Regions from separate parts of the Paenibacillus sp. V4I9 genome, predicted to be linked through region 4. Evidence: riboswitches for the same ligand, from Rfam matches in the RefSeq annotation. Region 4 holds a riboswitch; each other region holds the start of a gene.
What was found. Region 4 has a riboswitch for cyclic di-GMP ahead of QFZ81_RS32930 (putative bifunctional diguanylate cyclase/phosphodiesterase). Riboswitches for the same ligand answer to the same signal wherever they lie in the genome.
Positions count from the first base shown of each region.

Region 1: another riboswitch for cyclic di-GMP. It lies ahead of QFZ81_RS21810 (putative bifunctional diguanylate cyclase/phosphodiesterase); the one in region 4 lies ahead of QFZ81_RS32930 (putative bifunctional diguanylate cyclase/phosphodiesterase).
Region 2: another riboswitch for cyclic di-GMP. It lies ahead of QFZ81_RS36785 (stalk domain-containing protein); the one in region 4 lies ahead of QFZ81_RS32930 (putative bifunctional diguanylate cyclase/phosphodiesterase).
Region 3: another riboswitch for cyclic di-GMP. It lies ahead of QFZ81_RS25320 (hypothetical protein); the one in region 4 lies ahead of QFZ81_RS32930 (putative bifunctional diguanylate cyclase/phosphodiesterase).

Region 1 covers NZ_JAUSZE010000001.1:4,613,254-4,618,850, reverse strand. Annotated here, with positions in the region: gene QFZ81_RS21820 (sulfite exporter TauE/SafE family protein) at 1-706, opposite strand, end outside; gene QFZ81_RS21815 (MFS transporter) at 895-2,226, shown strand; gene QFZ81_RS21810 (putative bifunctional diguanylate cyclase/phosphodiesterase) at 2,247-4,028, opposite strand; cyclic di-GMP riboswitch class I at 4,091-4,183, opposite strand; gene QFZ81_RS21805 (HAD family hydrolase) at 4,390-5,040, shown strand; gene QFZ81_RS21800 (GNAT family N-acetyltransferase) at 5,082-5,504, shown strand.
Region 2 covers NZ_JAUSZE010000001.1:7,978,329-7,983,925, forward strand. Annotated here, with positions in the region: gene QFZ81_RS36785 (stalk domain-containing protein) at 1-1,419, opposite strand, end outside; cyclic di-GMP riboswitch class I at 1,483-1,570, opposite strand; cyclic di-GMP riboswitch class I at 2,004-2,095, shown strand; gene QFZ81_RS36790 (S-layer homology domain-containing protein) at 2,156-5,597, shown strand, end outside.
Region 3 covers NZ_JAUSZE010000001.1:5,431,998-5,437,594, forward strand. Annotated here, with positions in the region: gene QFZ81_RS25305 (THUMP domain-containing class I SAM-dependent RNA methyltransferase) at 1-956, shown strand, start outside; gene gloA2 (SMU1112c/YaeR family gloxylase I-like metalloprotein) at 1,149-1,544, opposite strand; gene QFZ81_RS25315 (hypothetical protein) at 1,656-1,922, opposite strand; gene QFZ81_RS25320 (hypothetical protein) at 2,244-2,549, opposite strand; cyclic di-GMP riboswitch class I at 2,653-2,747, opposite strand; gene QFZ81_RS25325 (MDR family MFS transporter) at 2,859-4,082, opposite strand; gene QFZ81_RS25330 (glycine-rich domain-containing protein) at 4,403-5,398, opposite strand; gene QFZ81_RS25335 (TIGR01777 family oxidoreductase) at 5,510-5,597, shown strand, end outside.
Region 4 covers NZ_JAUSZE010000001.1:7,141,316-7,146,912, reverse strand. Annotated here, with positions in the region: gene QFZ81_RS32940 (S-layer homology domain-containing protein) at 1-2,225, shown strand, start outside; gene ilvA (threonine ammonia-lyase IlvA) at 2,550-3,806, shown strand; cyclic di-GMP riboswitch class I at 3,868-3,955, shown strand; gene QFZ81_RS32930 (putative bifunctional diguanylate cyclase/phosphodiesterase) at 4,042-5,580, shown strand.

The DNA of each region.
Region 1 (5,597 bases), 2.5 Mb from region 4:
TGGTCGGTGCCTTGGTGGATAGCATGCTGCCGATGATGACACCGGGAACTGAACCGATGAGAAGATTGAGGACGAGTGTATAGTTTACATTCCCCATACTTGCGTGCAGAATACCTGCAGTTGTCGCAAGGAAGAAAGCATGAGCGATGTCAGTTCCTACGAGCTGAGCAGGAATCATACGGAAAAAGTAAAGCATCACAATGGCATACAGGGAGCCAGATCCAATGGACGTAAGTCCGACAACAAAACCCAATACAGCACCAATTGTAATGGTTAGTCCTCGTTTCTCCTCCAAAGATTTGAGCTGCCAACGATTTTCTTTGATCTTGTGGCCGAAGAAAACTTTAAACAAGGTAGCAAAAGCTACTAGAATCAAGACATAACCAAGAGCATGCTTAATAATGATCTCCTGATTATGAAAGAACGAATTGAATAATTTCAAAAAAATAATGGCTGCGATTACACCTGGAATACTACCCATAGCGAGCATTTTAACCAGCTTGAAATCAATCGTTTTCTGCCGCCAATGCTGAATGGTGCCAAAAAGCTTTGTAATCGAATTATAAAGAAGGTCTGTTCCCACGGCAATTGAAGGATTTATACCAATCAGGATCAAAATGGGGGTGAGCAGCGAAGCTCCGCCTACACCAGTCAATCCGACCATAAAACCAACGAATACACCCATAAATAAAACTGTTAAAGTCATGTTGTCATGTCCCCAATCCAATTACCCACTAACCATATTGGATTAATTTTATTATATAGAAAAGCATTATGTAAAGGAAAACTTTTAATTTAATTGATTACATCATGCTCTGAACATGCTATTCATTCATTCTGGAATAAGTTACAATATATGGATGTAAAAAAATCAGCATTAAGGAGGGGACATCCATTAGAAATCGAACAACGGTTATGGTGAGTATTGTTTTGGCGGTATTAGTGTCGTCTATCGATACCACGATTGCGAATACCACAATGCCGATTATTGTGAAAGAAATTGGTGGCAATGACCTGTACGCATGGGCATTTACCTCTTATATGGTCCTTTCTACTGTATTAGCTCCATTAGCAGGCAGATTATCAGACCTATTTGGACGAAAACGGATCTATGCAGCAGGTATACTACTGTTTCTCTTCGGATCAGTGCTTTGCGGTTTATCCCAGAGTATGCTGCAGCTGATCCTTTTCAGAGCGATTCAAGGGATTGGTGCAGGGGTGATGATGCCTTTTCCTGCCATCATTGCTGGAGATATTTATCCGGTGGAGCAGCGCGGTAAAATTCAAGCGTATTTCACAGGGATGTGGGGGTTATCTGCGATATTAGCGCCTCTTCTGGGTACATTCTTCGTGACCTACCTGAGCTGGCGGTGGATTTTTTTCGTTAATATACCAGTATGTATCGTTGCACTTCTTGCCTTGCAGCCGTATAAGGAAGTGTATCAACCGAAGAAAGCAGTGGTCGATTATGGCGGAGCTATTTTGTTTGCCTGTGGTATATCTTTATTGCTGCTTACAACAGCAGTTGAGCATTATAGCTACATCTATGGTGCGCTAGGGGGCATATTTATGATTGCTTTCTTTTTATATGAGAGAAAACATCCTGCGCCACTCGTTCCGTTAAATCTGCTGCGCAATCGTCCGGTGGCCACTATGATTGCCAGCTCTTTTCTTAGCTGCGCGGCTCTCTTTGGGACTTCCAGCTTCATACCTCTCTTCTTGCAAAATCAAGGCTACTCGTTGTTTGTCAGCGGTATTGCACTTCTAAGTACATCCATTGGGTGGATGGCCGTTGCTATACCTGGTGGAAAATGGGTGCTTCGCTTTGGATATAAACGGCTATTAGTCATAGGTAATATAATACTGGTTATTACTGCGGCCTTATTTTACTTCATTCACGAAGGTACTCCATTCTGGTACACGTTTAGCGCTCTAACTACGCTTGGTATTGCTTACGGTATAATTTTCACCATTACAACAATCGGTTCACAGCAGCTTGTAGAAGCACACCAGAAGGGGATTTCAACCTCGCTGCAGCTTTTTGCACGGAATATTGGGACAGCGGTCAGCGTAACAATTATGGGGGCGATCCTTACTAAATCCAGCGTCTTTTACACGGGTATTCACGGCATGTTCGTGTTTGGACTTTTGGCAAGCTTACTCTCATTGGCCATGCCGTTTGCTATTCGTTCGGCGTCCAATATGAAAAGCCAGAAGACGGAGTAACTTCCGCATTCTGGCTTTTCTCATAAAGCATTTGGACTAGCATTTGCATCATGAATAACATAACTCTTTTCAAATAGCTGGGCTGTAAGTGGAACTGAGAATAAGTATCCTTGTATATTTTGACAACCAACTCTTTCTAAAAAAGTGAGCTGTTCATGAGTTTCTACACCTACGGCAATGACACTCAATTTTAAACTATGCGACATGGCCATAATAGCTTCAATGATTGAAGATGCAGATATACCGGTGAAAATGTCTTGAACGATTGTTTTATCAATTTTCAAAGTATCGACTGGCGATTTATGTAAATAACTTAAAGAAGAATAACCAGTTCCGAAATCATCGACGGAGATTTTAACTCCCATACGCTTTAAAGCATAAAGCTTTTCCATGCAGCTGAGGCCGTTATTCATCGCTGCGCTTTCGGTAATTTCGAGTTCTAAGTACTGTGCTTCCAGCTCATTTTGATGCAGAATCTCGAGAATCATAGTCACCAAATCTTCTTGATGAAACTGGACAGCGGATATATTGACTGCAATAGGAACAGGCTCCATACCCGCATCTTGCCATTTTTTCATTTGTACGCAGGCTGTATGTAAAACCCATTTCCCGATTGCAATAATTTGTCCGGATTCTTCTGCAATAGGAATAAATTCCTTCGGTGAGATGCTTCCTAACTCATGGCTATCCCACCTTAGTAAAGCTTCTACCCCGATTATTTTTCCGGTAGGAATATGGAATTTGGGTTGGTACATCAGGTAGAGTTCATTATGATCTATGGCTGTCCGGAGAGATTGTTCACATGCGCTTCTCCTCGAATAAATGACACTCATTTCCTGTTCATAAAAATAATAATGGTTTCCTCCACGTTCTTTGGCCAAATACATCGCTTGATCGGCATTTTTCAGTAAAACCCCCGGATCTTCTCCATCGATTGGATACAAAGAGATACCAATACTGGTGGAAACAAAAACATTTCGCCCGTCGATTTGGAAAGGAGCTTCCAATTGTTGAATGATTTTCTCCGCTTGCAAAGCAGCAGACTTCCGATTTCCGAACGGGTGCAAAATCACGAATTCATCGCCACTAAGTCTGGAGACAATGCCTTGTTCAAACAAACTTTCGGAGAGCAGGGCGGAGAACTTTTGCAAAACTAGATCTCCTAAGGGATGGCCTAAGGTATCATTTATGAGTTTAAACCGATTTACATCAAGGAAGAGTAGAGCTAAGCTCTGATTATGTAGTATGGCATTGTTTAACGTATCATGGAAAAGCTGAGTGAACTGGTTGCGGTTTGGCAAACCTGTCAGAAGATCAAAATAGGCTAGCTGCTGTATCATTTCCTCGGACTTCTTTTTTTCAGTCAAATCGCGAAGATAAGCTGTATAGACATGCTTTCCTTTATACGGAATGCTCGTAATCGTTATTTCCGCCGGAAATAAGCTGCCATCCGATCGAAATGCTTTCAATTCAATTCGCTTTCCGATAATCGTTTCGTCTTTGGCCGTGAATAGCAGATTTAAGAAGGTTGTCTCCTGGTCATCTTTTTCAAAAAGAAAATCGATTAACGTAAGCCTTAGAGCTTCTTTGCGTTCATAACCAAAAATGGCTTCTGCCGCAGGATTAAACTCTATGATCCTCCCATTTGAATTAAACATCATGATACAATCGATAGCAGACTCTACAATGGAAGCTTTGAGTGCTGTTTTGTTAGTAAAGGATATGTAAAGAGCAATTATTAAAATAATGAACGATAGCAGCATGAGGTAAATAGGATAACTATCTGTTAGCGTATGGTGCATGAATCAACCTCATTTCTTATAAATAAAAAAGTCCATCCCGAATGAAAGGATGAACTCCTTGACTCGGTAACCTGTCGTCCATAGCATCCCAATTAGGGATGCCTTAGGTCATGGCTTTGCGTCGCATTGTTTCCAATGGTTTGCTATTAACGATTCTATATATGTAGTTCAAAAGGCACTAGTTAATGATGGGAAAAGCTTTTATACCAGTTATTACGCCTCATTATAATTAGTTGAAAATGACGTGTCTATAGCGGTATTTACATATAATTAGCGAATAATGTCGAATTCAACTAAAAATAATTAATAATGCTAAATTCTTAAATTTTCTATAGTTCTAGAGATGGATAGGTGAGGTTCAATGTATAAATCAAGCCATGTTCGAGGCATTATTTTTGATATGGATAATACACTGCTGAGGTCTAGGATTAATTTCCAAATGATGAAAAAGCAAGTGGCGGACTACCTTATTGTGCATGATTTATTGCCGGTTGGTTTTCCAATTCAAGGGCATACCACATCAACCATGATTGAGTATGTGAAAGCGAAAGGGATGCCTGAAGAGTCCTATACAGAAGTGATGAAAATGGTCGTTCAACATGAATTAGTAGGTATGGAGGGCGCTGGACTGGAATCCGATGTTTCCGAGCTTCTGAATGTTTTAAAGACTGGCTATGTCCTGGTTATTGTGACAAATAATTCATACGAGGCAGCGGTCCATGCGTTGGAAACGACCGGAATTCATCCATACTTCGATTTGATCATCGGGAGAGAGCAGATGGAAGCCATGAAACCATCTCCATCCGGTTACTTCGCTGCTAAGCAGCATTTTCCGCAAATTCTTGAGAGCGAATGGATATCGATCGGAGATTCGTGGATAGATGGCAGAGCATCCATAGATGCTGGAATCCCCTTTATCAGCTATGGTCCCAATGGACACTTGATGAAGGAGAAGGGGATTACCCCAATAGCGAATATTGACAGCTTGCTTAAGTTGTTAGATTATGTGTAGATAACGATTAATGAAAGTAGTGAATAAAGATGTTAGTTAATGTGAAATCTCGACTAAACGAAAATGAAATACAAGAACTGCTTAGCTACAGTGTTTTCCCCGATCCGGAGGCGCTACAACCTGTAATTGATCGTTACGAAAATGATGCTAATCTATGGTTGTTTGGGTATGAATCCGAAGGTATCTTGGTGGGCATCATCGGCTTTGAACTCAGTGATAATCAGGAGATGACGATCACTCATCTGGCCGTTGAACCGGAGAGCAGAGGGGTAGGCTTTGGGAGAGGGATTATCCTTGAAATTATTGAAGATATGCACCCCGTTCGAATCGTGGCAGAAACGGATGAAGAGTCGGTCCAATTTTATCGGAATATTGGATTCGTCATTCGAAGCCTCGGGGAGAAATATCCCGGTGTAGAGCGTTTCCTATGTACGTATGAGGTAGAAGAAGCGGAAGAGGAGTAAGCTTGTGTAAATGTTCTCTTTTAAAAAAGGATCTGAGTCGTCGACTCAGATCCTTTTTTTGTGTGCGCCCATCATGGGCGTTCGGGGCTAAAC
Region 2 (5,597 bases), 840 kb from region 4:
GCTATGAATGTGGGTACGTAGAAGTTGATTTTTTTCCTCGATAATCCCCCCTGCATAGATCCATTCGCCCTCAACGAGTTTATAAATCCCCAGCTTGCTAAGCTGACCGGAAGGGACACGAGATGGCATATAGACCATTTTTAGGACATGGTAATCGAATGCTTCTCGTACGTCGACCGACCATGGGAGGCTCACCATTTTCTGATCCGGATGAAGAGCTTTGGTCAGTTCAAGTTTCGAATCGTCTCTATACCAAATGCTTGTATAATCGCTCCCCTTATAGGAAAACGGATTCTCGAACGGAGAGGACAAAATAACCGCGCGATCGGAAGTTGCCAACTCGTGCACGCTGCTCGGACTGTTTCCTCCGAAGAAGCCTGTCACTTGTTCAGGTATGTTAGCTGCATAAGGGATAGCTGAAACAAGTGTATCCTGAATAGCGTTACCTTCACCTGTAGATTGAAGGGTTCGAAGAATCAGATTGTTATCGACGTTCTTCAAAATAATTGTGCTTCCGGTAACACCCAATAGTTTCTCCCCTTGATCGGCTGCTGCATCAGCTTGCTTGTTTTGCAAGTTTGCTGCCATCACCACTTCATGTCCATCTTTCTCAATGGTCCATGCCGCAATTTCCTTACTTACGAAAGTAACGACAGGGATAGCTACCTTGTCAAATAGGCTAAGTACACTAGGTAGTGAATCCGGTTGCGTAACGTCGATCATTCTTAATTGATATTTTAGTTGATTGTATGGCTGTTGTATCCATACGATGTATTTTCCGTTGAATGCGACTGGATGACTGTTATATAAACTGCCATCCTTTTTATCCCACAGAACTCGTGAAGTATTGCTTGCAATGTCGTAAAGCTTAAGCCTATTCTCCGTAATACCATAATAGGCGACTTGGCTGTTCGCCAAAGTAGCGTCTTGTCCTTTTCCAATGATATTTGTTTCCTTTGTTGTCATATTGTACACATTAAGAGTGCTTGTAGATACATCTTTGTAGACTATGTATTCGCCGTCCGTTTGAAGATCTTCATAATAGCCCGGCTTGACATCTGTTTGGATAGATTCGCCGGTTTGAAGATTAACCATCATGATAAATTTTTGACTATCCCGATAAATAGCATAATTATTCGCTGCCGATAATTTATCTTTGTAGGTCTGGGTTTCGGTTAGCTGTTTTAATTCGCCACTAGACAAATCCCGGGAGAACACTTGATAGAATTTGTTCTCGTCATCTCCCATCCAAACCATCTTGGAATCGGTAATGATCGGGAACCTAGGTACCGTATAGTCCATTAAGTTATCCTCTTTGACGAATGTAGCAGCGCTTATATGCGCTTCCGGCAAGAAGGACAACGAGCCAAGCGCAAGCATGAGCGCAACTGCCCCTAACGCAATCTTTTTAAACTTCATGTTGAAATACACCCCTTTTATTAAAATCTCAATAAATTTCATGCATGCAAAAAAGCCAATCTATAGAGCGGCCCGGCTATCATATCCCGAAGGGGACGTAGACCCGTGGCTTTGCGACTCCGGCTTTCGCGCGAATGTGCCTTTAATCGTATTATATTGGCTTAAGCATTTATGGTATTTTTAACCACTATAAGGCATTTGCGTTAATTCTACAATATACGACATACTTCGCTTGGAAAAATCCCTTGGTAAAAGTGAATTCGGACTGCTAGACCAGCGGGGAGACGACAGGAGTACTTTGATCAAAATCGATACATTCAACAGCTGAAACGGGAGAATGAGATGCTAAATAAGTGCTTGGAAATCGTCTTTCTGCTTGTGTGACGACCCTTTTATTAGAGAAAATAACACGATGAGGAGCAGAGGCAAGCGCTGAATTGGGATTCAGTCGTAAGTATTTCAAAGAAGAATTTAAAAATAATTTGTCGAAAATGGAAGATATTTCTTTTCTATTAGATTAATTAAGTATATAATTGTTGCTAGGCAATTAGAACTATTCGATAGGTCCTAGAGTCATTCCATAGAATAAGAAACGGCAAATCCGTCCGAAAGGCGGAGACGCAAAGCCACGGGTCTAAGCAAGGGCACTTCCTTGTACGACAGCCGGGCTGCCTACATTCCTTTTGGAGTGGCTTTTTTATTGCCTTTATATCAAAGTAAAAGAGAGGAAGATTATATGTTGGCGAGGTTATTAGGGAAAATTGTATTTATCGTTATGTTTTTGACCGTTCAAATCGTATCTTTTTCAGGTTTAGTGCAAGCAGAAAATCAACCATCTTTACGTGACATAAACGGGTATTGGGCAGAGGATGCCATAAACGAATGGATCGGTAATGGATTGATTTCGGGCTATGCCGATCAAACCTTTCAACCTGATAAAGTCATTACCAGGGCGGAATTCATATCGCTTGTCAACAAGGCGTTAGGGTATCCCCATAAGGATGACCAAACCTTCAAAGATGTTTCTCAGGAAAAATGGTTCTATAACGATGTAGCCAAAGCAAAATATGCCGGCTATATTTCTGGGTTCGATGACGGCACCTTTCGTCCAGATCAACCGATTAGCAGAGAACAGGCTGCCAAAATCATCTATCAACTTATGCAATTAAAAGACGTGTTACCAAAGAGCGATACGCGAACGTTTCACGATGAGCAGCAAATGTCTGACTGGAGCAAGCCTTACATAAAAGCAGTCGCCTCGGAGGGTTATCTTAACGGATATCCTGATCAGAGCTTCCGTCCTCAGAAATCCATTACAAGAGCAGAAGCCGTAGTGATGCTAGATAATGCCGTAGGGCAACTGATCCATGAGCCTGGAACTTATACTCCAAAAGCTGATGTTGAAGGGAATATGACGGTCAACAGCGGCGGTGTCACTATAAAAAATGCTGTGATTAAAGGCGACCTCATCTTGGCAGCGGGGATAGGGGAAGGGGAAGTGTTCCTTGATCACGTGACAGTAAAAGGAAGAACGATTGTGAATGGGGGCGGAGAAAACAGTATTGAAATTCAAGATTCAACCCTCAATCAGATGATGGTTCAGAAGGACTTCGGCAGAGTCAGAGTTTTTGCTAAAGGTTCTACGAGAATAAGCGATACCATTATCAATTCGGGTGCGAAATTAGAACAAGAGCAAGGAAACGAGGGCTTCCAATCCATTTCCATCCAAGGAACGACTGTGAATGATGTCGTTCAGCTAGTAGGGACATTTGTGAAAGTTGACCTGAAGTCGACGGTAACCCTCGAGATTTCCAGTCAATCCGTTGTCACCTTGCTTGAAACGCAAGCAGGTTCGGAAGGCTCAGGAATCAAGCTGCTGGGCAATGCCATATTGGAGCAGATCATTTTGCAAGCAGCCGCGAAGGTGACGGGAGAAGGATCGATCCTTATTGCAGTGATTAATGTGGAAGGCGTAAGCTTTGAACAAATTGTAAAGAAATATACACTTGGCGATCTAGTGAAGCTCGTCGTAATTGGCGGGAAGGAAGTAACAGGAAACTCTCCGGTTATGCCAGGTACTACACCTGGATCAACGAACACATCCCCGGATCCTGTTCCGAATGCTGGGCAGCCGACAGGCGGGGAACCGGCTACTGAACCGGGTAATGTAGAGGATATTAATGCTGCCTTTATCATTCATGACAAGGTATACACTCTGTACCCATCCATCGCAGATTACTCGACGTTTCAATGGGACGTTTCGAACACAGTCACACACGATACATACCAGACCGAATATACTGGGACGTTAGAAGATGTAGGAATCTACAGCATTATAGGCGGATCGTTTTCTCCAGCGCCGTATGACGTAACCAATCGGAATTCAAAACAGCATTATTCCGGGGTTCTGTTATCGAGCATTTCGGTTAGCGGTAGCGTGTATGCTCAGGTTTATTATGGCGGCAACGAGATGATTTCTTATCAAATCAATAACCGTTACGAGGTCCATGATCTAGGTAATCAGCTGCCGGAACAAGCGGTGCCGCTCACAACAGGGGATAACCTTACGCTCGTTTACGGAAGTCAGTATCTTGTTTTTGCAACATGGAACGGAAGCGACTGGGAACTTGATGGGATAAATGATCGACTAGAGTCGCCAACTGGTCTAAAGGCATCTACAGTATCGAATAAGGAGATCGCTTTGCAATGGAATCCAGTTGCGAATGCGGACCATTACCATATTTATTACAGCGCAACTGCTGCTGGCAAGTTTGTCCCCTTGAAGGATCAAAACGGTCAACCGATTACGGTAACCGGAACGACCTATGTCGATAGCACGAATCTTCCACATACGACAAGATATTATGTCGTTACATCAGCAATAGATGAAATTGGCGTGGAATCCGGACCAAGCGGCGTTGCTTTTGCTACAACTTATTATAATGCACACATAGCTCTGGATTTTGAGATCACAGATACGTGGCAGCATCCATCGGATCCAATCCTTTATATCACAGATAAAACGGACAAGAAGCTTTATCGCGTCAATTACGAAACAGGTGATAAATCCTCCATAGCGTTTAACCTTGCACCGGAGAGTCTCACATATGCAGACGGTAAAATCTACGTTTCTTTGCTAAAAGCGGCACATTCTTCCTATACGGATATTTCACAGCAACAAGGCGCAATTGCGGTTGTGAATGCGGCTACCTTCACGCTTGAAAGTACTCATGAAATTGCGATTGACCCCTTTGATGTCGCAGTCGTTTCCGGTTATCTCTACGTGTCATCCGGATCAGGTCAGTGGACGAAGATCAAGTCATATGATTTGAAAACTTTTGCTGAGGTGGGTTCAAGCGATATTCGGCAAGCGAGTTATATCCAAACGCTTCCATTAGGGAATAAGCTCTATACGATCACAACGGATACGTCACCGAGAGATCTTAGTGCGTATAATGTAATGAACGGACAATACGTCGAGCCATCCTATCCAGGTGGTTACGATTCGCCGTACCATGGCGATTATGCGATGTCGACGAACTTTACCATTTCTCCGGACGGTGCCTACATCTTTAACGGTTCCGGCAACGTATTTATGGCAACAAGCAATAAGTACGACGATATGAAATATGTATACGGACTTGGACAAGCATATGACGGTATTGCTTTTGATCTGTCAAATAACAATAACAAGTTTTACACAACGAAGAACAACGAGGTACAAGTCTATGATTACAGCAATTTTAAGAAAAATGGCCTCTATCACTTGGACGGTACAGCCAAGAATGTATTTAATGATACCGATCGATTGACTGCTGTATCTACGCTAGACGGAAAGAATATCGTCGAAATCGTAGAAAAGAATTCAATCGAAGCGATTGCCCCTGTTGCGGTTTCTGGTGTCCAGTTGGACGGCAGAGTTGTTGACATTGCTTACAATTCCGTAAACAAAAAAGCTTATGCAATCGACGAAGCGTTCCGCAATCTATATGTGGTTGATCTTCAAACACAGACGATTGTAAACACGGTCAAGCTTCCATATCGTCCGTCCGGTCTTACATTATCGGAAGACGGTTCAAGTCTCTTTATCGTGAATGATGATCTAAATAAGCTCATAACGGAAGTGCGCCTATCTGATTTACAAATTGTAAGGCACTTGGCATACACGTCAACTGTTG
Region 3 (5,597 bases), 1.7 Mb from region 4:
AATTCAATGCCGTGACTTTCGATGAGCTTTTCGAAGGCACCAAAGCGCTTGCTTGGCCGGACTGGATTCCGAACGATGCCGAATTCCCTGTGGAAGGGCGTTCCCATAAGTCACAATTATCTAGCGTTCCCGCTTGCCAAGGAATCGTGAAGAAAGCCGTCGTGGAGAAGCTGAAGCTTCGCTACGGAACGGAGTGGTTCCCTGAGAACGGGGCTCGCTACGTCATCGAAGTCGCACTCCTGAACGATATTGCAACGCTGACGATCGACACAACCGGCGCCAGCCTGCACAAGCGCGGCTACCGTAAGCTCGTGACCGAAGCGCCGCTCAAGGAGACCATGGCGGCTGCGATGATCCTCCTGAGCCGCTGGAAGGTCGACAGACCGCTCTACGACCCGTTCTGCGGGTCGGGAACGATTCCGATCGAGGCAGCTATGATCGGATGGAACATCGCGCCAGGACTGCGGCGCAGCTTCCCTAGCGAGGCGTGGGGCAATATCCCACGCAAGCTGTGGGACAAGGCTCGCGACGAAGCCTTCGACGCTGTTAAAGATGATGTTCCGCTGAACATCATCGGCAGTGACATCGATCCCTCTGCCATCGAAGTGGCAGAGGCTGCCGCGAAGGCCGCCGGCTTGACGAAGCAGTTCAAGCTGCTCGTGGAACCAGTAGCCAAAGCCCGACCGCGCGGCGACTACGGCTGCTTGATCACCAACCCTCCCTATGGAGAGCGGCTTGGTGAAGCGCAAGATGTAGAGGTGGCGCTGCGCCAACTCGGTGCACTCACTGCTCCCATGCCGTCATGGAGCATGTTTATCCTAAGCCCGAGCACACAGCTCGAGCACTATATGAACCGCCGCGCGGATAAGAAGCGTAAACTATTTAATGGACGGATCGAATGCAACCTATTCCAGTATCTTGGACCATTGCCACCGCGCAGACAAACGGACAAGTAAAATAAAAATCCCTCAACGGCTCATCCGACCTAACTGCATGCATGCAGTGGGTCAGACCAAGCTAGTGAGGGATTTTATTTTATAAACAAAAACCAAATCAACAACGCCCATAGGGGAATGGACACAAGAAAACTCCATAGGCAGCCTTTGGCAAACCGCAGCTTCGGCTCCTGTTCTGTCCTTTCTTGGTGATCATTTCGCATGTTCCACCAACTCCAAGGGCAGTCCATCCGGATCTGCAAAAAAAGTATATTGGTCACCGGTAATAGGGTCAATCCGCACCGGTTCTACCGCAATCCCCTTGCTCTCAAGTTCCTTAACGCTTTGTACCATATTCGGCACAACAAAAGCCAGATGCCTAAGACCCCTTGCCTCAGGCTGGTTAACTCGCAGCGGAGGGTTCGGAAATGAAAACAACTCGATCTGCTGTTCGGTCTTCCCGATGCGTAAATCCAACTTATAGGAGTCACGTTCTGCACGATACGTTTCGTGTATGACCGTTAATCCAAGTAATTCGACATAGAAGTGTTTCGATCGCTCATAATTGGAGCTAATGATCGCCACATGATGAATTTGTTCTAACTCCACTCCATTCCCCCCTGTCCCCATTTAGTGAAAAATCGCATTCCGGGAACTCCCCCTCCTGCGGTCCGTTTCACTTATTTTATCCGTCAGTTCTCATTGTTTCAACAATTTTCTTCAAAACTTCCTCAGCGTGCACATAGTCAACTTGGGTCGCGCCACACGCTCTTTCACATCCGGCAATTCCATAATCTCATGAACGGACATCGTTGCACAGTGCTGCACAAGATCTTCCATCAATTGATAATTACTAATCCGATAATCGCGATATCGCCCTAAACCCGTTCGAGCATCCATGATAAAAGATAATAAATCCCATCCACTCGGATTCAAAATATCTTCTTTGCTGAACTGCGCCGAATCCGCTTTATCTACCCCGCGCATAATATCATCGGTATCGCCGAAGGTCTCACGCCCTCCATAGTAATCATAAACAACACGTGCCGCACTTGGCGCAATTCGGGTTCCCCTTTAAATTCAACCTTTTCACCCATCCGCTCAAGTTCACTGGAATGATGATCGAACCACAAGCCACAACCTGCTACATAAGGGACATTGGCCAAAATAATGCTATGTATCCCCCTAATAACAGTTCCAAAGCACTACTAAAACATTTGACATTCATTACATCAGCTCGTGTCAATTTGTGACAATGATTTTGTCTTTACAATTCCCTTACAGCTGGCAATAAAAAAAACGGTACGCCTAGATAGGCTGTACCGTTCTTAATTTGGATGATAAACATTGATAAAGCCTTGTCAAAAATGCTTCAATTTGCGACATCGGCGGCATTTTTACAGAAAGCTTAACTTCGCCCTTCCAGTAGAAAATCAAGATGCTATTGTTTCTCCCGTGAAACATTTCAACATCCCAACAAGCCTCATTTAACGCGTATTCTTCCCGATTGATCATGAGCTTTGGTCCATCCGAGGAAGGCACCAAACGGGCAACATGATTACCACATAGCGAAGTCACTTTTTGTTCTTCTTGTAGTATTCCTTCAGACTGCATGCTGCTGGATCCTCCTTTTATTTTTACATAAATTTGTTATGACAGAGAAAAAACCCCACCATAGTGAACCGATCGGAGGGGTTCGGATGTTGATACCCAATCGTTCGGCGGCTGGCTGGCTGCGAGTCCGGTTTGCAGGACAAGTAAGCCCCTTTAGCTTTGCGTCACTGGCTTTCGCCAGCTTTGCCTTTGTCGAGATGTCTTACTAAATATCTGAAGAGTTAAGAGTAATAAATATCTACACTCTCAAGGATACGGGAACTCGATTTGAAATCGAATAGTTCCAAAGAACTAATTTTGCAATATTTTTCAAAAATTTTCTTTTTTCGACGTATTTTTCGCCGTAATTTGACGAATCGTGCCTCTCCAATAGAAAATGGATCCCGTAATTGTAAGAACAGCCATAAGAACATACAACGTATTCCCACCATAAGAAACGAGCAAAAACCCACCTAACCAAGGCCCAATAAAGTGGCCTATGTTCGTTAATGTTTGAGCGCCAAAATAAGTGCCACGCATTTGCTCGGGAGCTAATTTGTCAATCAACATATTAGCAGCAGGGTAATTTAGAATCTCACCAAGGGTGAAAATACCCATCGAAATAATAAGCCATACCAGCGAGTGGGAGAATGCAAAGCCAACATCCCCTAACGCAAACATTAGGTTGCCAAATATAATCGCAGCGAGGGGCGTGTACTTTTCTGCCAAACGAGTAAGTGGAATCTGCATGGCAATAACCACGATCGCATTTACACTCATTAAGATCGCAAACATTTTCACACCGTCTACAAAGTTCTGCTCCAAATATTGCGAAAGTGTCACCATCACCTGTGAGTAACCGATAGCTCCAATAATACCGCCAAGGATATACAAGCGAAAAGTCAAATCACTGCGAATCACTCGCAAAGCAGAACCAAAGGTAACCGAAGATTTCTTCTCACCCTCGATTTTCTTGATGCCAAACGCGATGAGCAGTGCGTAAAGGGTGACCGCATAAATAAAATAAATGATTCCAGTGATGAGAAAAGGCAGCGCACCGTTCATCGTAGCGAAAAAAGCACCCAAAAGTGGCCCAACAGCAACACCAACATTAATCGCCATGTACCGCATCGAAAATACTTTAAGTCTCTTCTCAGGTTCTGTGAGGTCTGCCATCAAAGCCTGCGACACGGGCTCATAAAAAGATCGGCACAAGCCGTTCAGCATATTGAGCAGCATAAACAGGATTGGTAGTTTAACCATACCGAAACCTAAGAACACGAACGCCCAGCCGAAAAGAGCAGCCAGCATGATAATACGTCTTCCGAATCGGTCCGATAAGGTGCCCCCTATAAAACCGCCTACGGTTCCAGCCAAAGAACCCATCCCGATGACAATTCCGATCATCACCGCACTCATCGACGTATGCCTGGCTAAATAAATCGCGAGAAAAGGCAAACTCATGGAGGACGCAGCCCTAGCCATTACGGTTCCAAGAATTAACGTATGTACAATGGGATGATAAGAACTTAGAAAACCACGTAACCGATTCATTTGAAAGGACTCCTATCGCCGCTTAATTTACCGTAGGTCAAAGAAATCGACACCGAATTCCAATTATACACGAAAAATGACGATATGTGTCTCCAATTTGTTCTAATTTCGAATCTGTGGACTTGGGGCTACGGGTTCGTGACAGGATGGTTGGGGATGGGTTTCCCCATTTTAGTCTCGGTCTCCTTGTATGCTCCAAACAAAAAACACTCTCAGGCAGAGAGTGCAAAAAGTGTTTATAATGTCCATTCGCTTCCCCGCATGAAGCCTTGTCAGAGTCATCCGATTCCACGAACGGAATACTGCTTTCACAACTTAACCTAACTTCCCCCGCAACCAGACCCGCAGCTCGACCCTGACGAGCATGAAGAGCCCGATCCGGAGCTGCAGCTGCTGCCGCCGCCTTGATCTCCAGAACTATCGCCACTGCCTCCAGAACCTCCACAACCCGATGAAGAGCAGTTACTTTGCTTGTTATTTGGGTTATTGGTTTCATTCGCAGGCCACTGAGCGTTCATCCCGCTTGTATAGTTATTATTATCCTGAATGGAGAAGAACATCATGGCTCCTGCCATATACACCATGTTGTTCGGATTTGTTATCGAATCCTTCCATCCTGTATCCTCAAACCTGCGGCTGTTCGTTGATTGTCTGGCTTCGTTAATCGCCTGCGTGATTAGTATGCGGATCGTCTCTGCAACTTCTGGATACCGCTTCGCCTGCTCCATATCGAACCATTGCTCGGCGATTTCTTCATCATTCGCTTTGCGAAGCAAATCTGTTCGCTGCTCATCCAGCGGATTGCGGAAAAATCCGTTCCAGCACCGCGAACTCGTTGGAGCGAACTCGAACAAGTGCGCATATACCCAATCGAACCAAGCACGTTCACCCGGCATTTGCTTCGGTTCGCGTTCAGGTGAATGATGAATAGCGCCACCTGCGAATTGATCCCCGAACCGCTGATATTCTCTCGTAAACATTAGCATCTCATGCCAAATCTCATCGATTTCGCTGCTAAACATCGGGGTTCTTTTTAAAATGAGATTCATCAGGAAAAATCGTTTTAATTCAAACCATTTACAGGCAAACTCGTCATCGGACATGGAAGAATTCCCAGCTTTTACGCGATATTGGAGTCTTTCTACATAATCAAGTGGAAGAGCACTATTCAGCTTAGTAACGATTCGTTCTAACGGAACACCTTCTAGCAAACCAAGCCCTTGGGGTAAATCTGAAGCTCGAAAGCTCGGTTTGGATTTCCCTATGCGGCTTCTCTTGGACGGTTTGGGTGATTTTCGGAATAAAAAACGAAACATTTGGCATCCCTCCCTATTTCCAATATAACACAGTAATGTAAAGAGAAGAATAACATCAGTTGGAAAACATTGTATATAGGCCCTATAATAAAAGAAAGGAGGTGCTGAAGGATGAAAATAGCAGTAACCGGTGGCAGCGGGTTTATTGGTAAACGATTGATTTCTCATTTGCAGAAGCAAGGTCATGAAGTCATCAATA
Region 4 (5,597 bases):
ATAAGCAGCTGGATGCCAAAATTACCAAAGAACAAGCCATTGAACGAGCTAAGACCTACATAACGCTGCCGGAAGGTTATACGTTTCAATCCATCAGTTTGAATGCTTATTACAACATGAATGGCCGGAATTTCCCGACGTGGAACATTAATTACTCCAAAATGGTAAAAGATCGGAATTACGGCTCTTTAAACATATCGATTAACGGCTTGGACGGAACGCTGACTTCCTATTCCATGAATGACAATGACCCTGACCATAAACCTAGCTATCCACCGAAGGTGGATTTCAAAGCTGCCAAGGAAGTCGCTTCTGCCTTTGTTGGCAAAATGAACCCAGAGAAGCAGAAGGAACTTGTATACAATGATTCAGAGGAGAATGCATTTCGTACGCCGCTGAATGGTAATTACCAGTACAATATTCGGTTCGATCGATCTGTTGGCGGTGTGCCTTTTGCTCTAAATGGTATCAATGTGGTCGTCAATGGGGACGGACAGGTTACGAATTATAACTACAATTGGGATGATAATGTCACGTTTCAGCAGAATGTAACGCCGATTGCTAAGGAGAAAGCTGCCCAAATGTTCCGCGATAAGGCGAATCTTTCTTTACTTTACCAGATTCCATACGGTGCCAAAGGTAAGAAATTGCCGATTATTTCTTACATGCTTGGCGGCTTCTCCCTGAATGCAGAAACCGGTGAGATCTGGAGCCCAGTCAAAGGGCTGGAGGATGTTGAGGGGAATAAGCCGTTAACCGACAAGCCACTGGCTGCTAAGCCAGAAGCTACCTTGGACCTGACTAAGGAAGAGGCTGTTAAGAAGGTGACAACGGTTTTCAACCTATCCTCCGACTACAAAATCCAAGAAGCATCTTATAATGAATTCACCAACCCTGAAACAGGGGAAACCAATTCAAATTGGAATTTAAGTTGGAATGAGACGTCTGAGAAGGATTCTAAAGTTAAAATTGTCGGCAAAGGTGCATGGGCTAGCGTGAATAGCAAGACCGGAGAGATTACGAATTTCAGCAGCTACACCCCTTATGGTCCTGATGCCGATAAAGATATAGAGGGTAAAATTGCCCTGGAAGATGCGATAACAACAGGTGTTGATTTTGTGAAAAAGCAGCTTACTGCTTATACCGATCAGTTGTTGCTTCGTGTACAAACGGCTAAAAATTATTCGGAAGATCAACTGAAGCATATGCGCAATTGGGATATTAGTTTTAAGCGCGTGATTGATGGCGTAAATGCCGGGAATGAAGAAGTGACGGTAAGCATCGATCGTGTAACCGGCCAAATTGTTGGTTATCACTTCTCTATCAGCAATCTGCCATATCCACAGCAGAAGCCGCAGGTGCTGGCCATTGATAAAGCCAAGGATCTTTGGCTCGCGCAGTTCGACATCAAGTTAAATTATGTGGTTGAAGGCACCGGGTTCATCGGTGGGATTCCACTGGAGAAATACAGAGTCATGGTGGCTGCTGGGGATGTCCCGCAATCCATGGATCTGAAAACAGACGGGAAACTAGATGCAAAGCTTGTCTATTCACTCGTTCCTAAATTTAACCGTGAACCTTTCCTCTTGGATGCGCAAACTAGTCAATGGCGGAATAGTGAAACGGGTGAAGTGATTTCCTTGGATAAAGTGACAGTAAGCGACATTGACAATCACTGGGCTAAAAATGAGCTTCAGCTTATGCTTGATTATCAAGCGCTGGATGTGAAGGATGGCAAAGTGAATCCGAATCAAACCATTCAACGTGGTGAGTTGGTCAAAATGCTCGTTATTGCCATGAATGGCGGTAACGGTGGTATTTATTACGGGGCAGAACGGAAGGCATCCTTCGCCGATGTGAGTAAATCTTCTCCTTATTTTGCCTATGTCGAAAATGCGGTTGATCGCGGTTTGTTAGATGTAGGTGCTGATTTCAATCCAGAAGCTGCGATGAATCGGGAGGAAATGGCACAGCTGATCGTGAAGGCGCTTGGCTACAAGAGCCTGACGAAGTTCGATGGCATCTTCAATGGCAATTTCGCAGATGCTGCTAAACTTAAGCATGTTGGCGACGCAGCCATTGTGGTGGGGCTGAATATTATGTCTCTGGACGATGGACAATTCGTACCTCAGCAAGAAGTGACCAAAGCACAGGCGGCCAGCGCCTTCTATCGCTTTTTGCAAAGACGGTCTGAGCTTCAGGAGCAGCCTCGTTACTATTACTAACTAAGTGGTTGAGGGGAGTTAGCTAACTCCTCTAATATCACTAAAAGAAGCCTCAAATCCACTAACAAGTGGGTTTTGAGGCTTCTTGTGGTTGACCGAGCTCCAGATCGTGCCCTCTTTGATGAGGTTACAACACAACTTAAGTCCTAGCTTTAGAACATTGGGAACACATATCGAACTAGGAAATACAGAACGCCGAAAATGATGACGATGTAAGCAGCATATTTGCTATACCAATATTATTTTCGTACAGGCGGGTAGAGTTGTGTTACAATAATCTTTAAAACTTTAATAGCACAATGTGGAGAAAGGGAGTAAGAGAAAATGGTTGTTTCCAGTAAAGTAGGTTTGGAAGATATTATTAGGGCCAATCATGTGCTCAGCAGGGTGATCGAACCATCGCCATTGCAACGCAATGAGCTGCTCTCTAACTTGTATGAATGCAACGTTTATCTTAAACGTGAAGATATGCAAATTGTTCGTTCTTTCAAAATTCGTGGAGCGTATAATGTGATTCAAAGTTTAACGCCAGAGGAACGCGAAGCGGGTGTCGTGTGTGCGAGCGCCGGCAATCATGCGCAGGGTGTGGCTTATTCCTGTAAACAGCTCGGTATTGAAGGCAAAATCTTCATGCCGACGACAACGCCTAGACAAAAGATTTCCCAAGTTAAGCTATTTGGCGGATCGTTTGTTGAAGTTATTCTCACAGGTGATTCATTCGATGATTCCTCTAACCATGCCAAAGCCTACTGTGCTCAAGAGAATAAGGTGTTTATACACCCCTTCGATGATGTCCGTACGATTGCCGGGCAAGGCACGGTTGGCCTTGAGATCATGAATCAGATGCCCGAATCTCCTGACTTTATCTTCGCAACGATTGGCGGAGGTGGACTTGTAGCGGGAGTTGCGACCTATGTGGATAGTGTTTCTCCACGAACGCGCATCATCGGTGTAGAGCCAGAAGGCGCGGCAAGCATGACGGAAGCGCTCAAGCAGGGGAAGGTCGTGACCTTATCCACGATCGAGAAGTTTGTAGACGGTGCAGCCGTGAAGCGGGTCGGCGAGCTTACCTTTGACATTTGCAAAGAAAAGTTGGAGGATATTGTAATTGTCCCTTCCGGCAAGGAATGTACAACCATTCTTGAGCTTTACAACAATAACGCGATTGTCATTGAGCCCGCTGGCGCACTCCCCGTTTCAGCACTCGATACCTATCGGGAGCAGATTCGCGGTAAGAATGTGGTCTGTATCATCAGCGGCGGCAACAATGACATCGACCGTATGCAGCAGATTAAAGAAAGATCGCTCGTGTATGAAGGCTTGAAGCACTACTTTATTCTTAATTTCCCGCAGCGTGCTGGGGCCTTGCGCGAATTTCTGGAAGAAGTCTTAGGACCCACAGACGATATTACCCGATTTGAGTATACGAAAAAAAATAACCGCGACGATGCTCCGGCGTTGGTCGGCATAGAGCTCAAAAATAAAGATGATTATGAGGGGCTTATTGAGCGCCTATCCCAGAAAGATTATGGCTATATAGAAATAAATAAAGACCCCAAGCTCTTTAACTTGCTTATTTAAGGAAAAATAGCCAAATGTGGAATGACTATGATATAGTTAATTAGTCCCGCTTATTTCCTTAATATCGTAAAGGCAAACTTATCGAAAGGTAAGGACGCAAAGCTGCAGATCTAAGGTTGCCCTCGCAACAATGATGGCTGGCTGCCGACAGGTTGCAGTTTACCTAGACAGGTACACCTACGGCTATTCCGATTCGGAATAGCCTTTTTTAAATATCAGATAAGGAGGTTCATGAATGAGAGGCATATTTTCTAAGTGGATACAGCATATGAAAGCGCAAACGTTGGTCTATCTAGGCGTGCTGGGCTTCTTTTTGTTGACCGTTAATCTACTTGCTGCTTCTTCTTTCTCCTTTTCGCCTTACGTTTTCATTAGTATGCTTTTTCAAGCGCTAATCTGTCTGTTTATTGCGAAGAGTGTCCGACAACTGCTTCTTACTAGTAAGAAGCAGGAAGAAAAGAGCAAACAACTTGCCTTCTTGGCCTATCATGATACATTAACGGGATTACCTAATCGCCGATTGTTTAATGACCGATTGGAGCGGGCGCTCCTGCATGCGCAGCGTAGTGAACAGATGGCGGCTGTTATGTTCTTGGACATGGACAGATTCAAGGATGTCAACGATTCATTAGGTCATGCTTATGGGGATCGTTTAATTCGCCTTGCAGCAGAACGTTTACTGGGCTGCCTGCGGGGATCGGATACGGTGTACCGCCAAGGTGGCGACGAGTTTACTATATTACTAGAATCTTTTACAAAGCCTGAAGATGCAAGAGTTGTAGCTTCCCGAATTCAAATGGCTCTGGAAGAGCCTTTTATCCTAGATGGCATGCCAGTAACCATAACAGCTAGTATAGGGATAGCTCTGTATCCGTTAGATGGCAAGCTGCCTGAGCAGCTGATGGCGTATGCAGATGAAGCGATGTATGAGGCCAAAAACCGAGGACATAACCAGTTTCAATTCTATGCCTCTGACATCGATGCTATGGTCAAGAGCAAAGCTCACATGGAGAAAGAGCTGCGATTGGCCTTAGACAACAATCAATTTGAAATCCTATATCAGCCTCAATATGAAATAACAAATCGGAAATTAATCGGAATGGAAGCGATCATATATTGGAGCAAGGGAGACAACCTCCTCACACCTAGCATGGATTGGAAGAAAGCGGCCGAGGAAATGGGTTTCATGATACCCATCGGGAAATGGGCTGTACGAACGGCGTGCAGACAGATGAGAATCTGGCAGGACGATGGCTACACACCGCTGAGAATAACCCTACCAGTAACGGCTTCGCAGTTTAAAGATGAGCATTTTATTGAAGAAATTGCTGTTGTTTTGAAAGAAACAGGGTTGGATCCGATGTTGGTGGAGCTGGACCTTACGGAAAGCATCACATCTTCCAATGTACAAGAGGCTAGTGAAAAATTGATTATGCTGAAGAAATTTGGTGTGCGTATCGTTATGGATGACTTGTGTACAGGCCTATTTACACGAAGCGGGCTCGAAGGAATGCCGCTCGATAGCGTTAAATTGGATAGTACATTGATCCGGGATTTGGTCGACGACGATGAGAATCAGCTGCTGGCTGCTGCCATTATTCGCATGGCTCACCGTCTAGGTCTGAATTTAATTGCAAAGGGTGTTGAAACCGAAGAACAACTGGAGCATTTGAGACTTTTGCAGTGTACGGAAGTGCAAGGAATGCTGTTCAGCAGCCCGTTAGGACCCGAACAATTCCTGAGGCTTATGAACGATAAAATTAACAAAGGGTAATCTAGATTTTATTAACC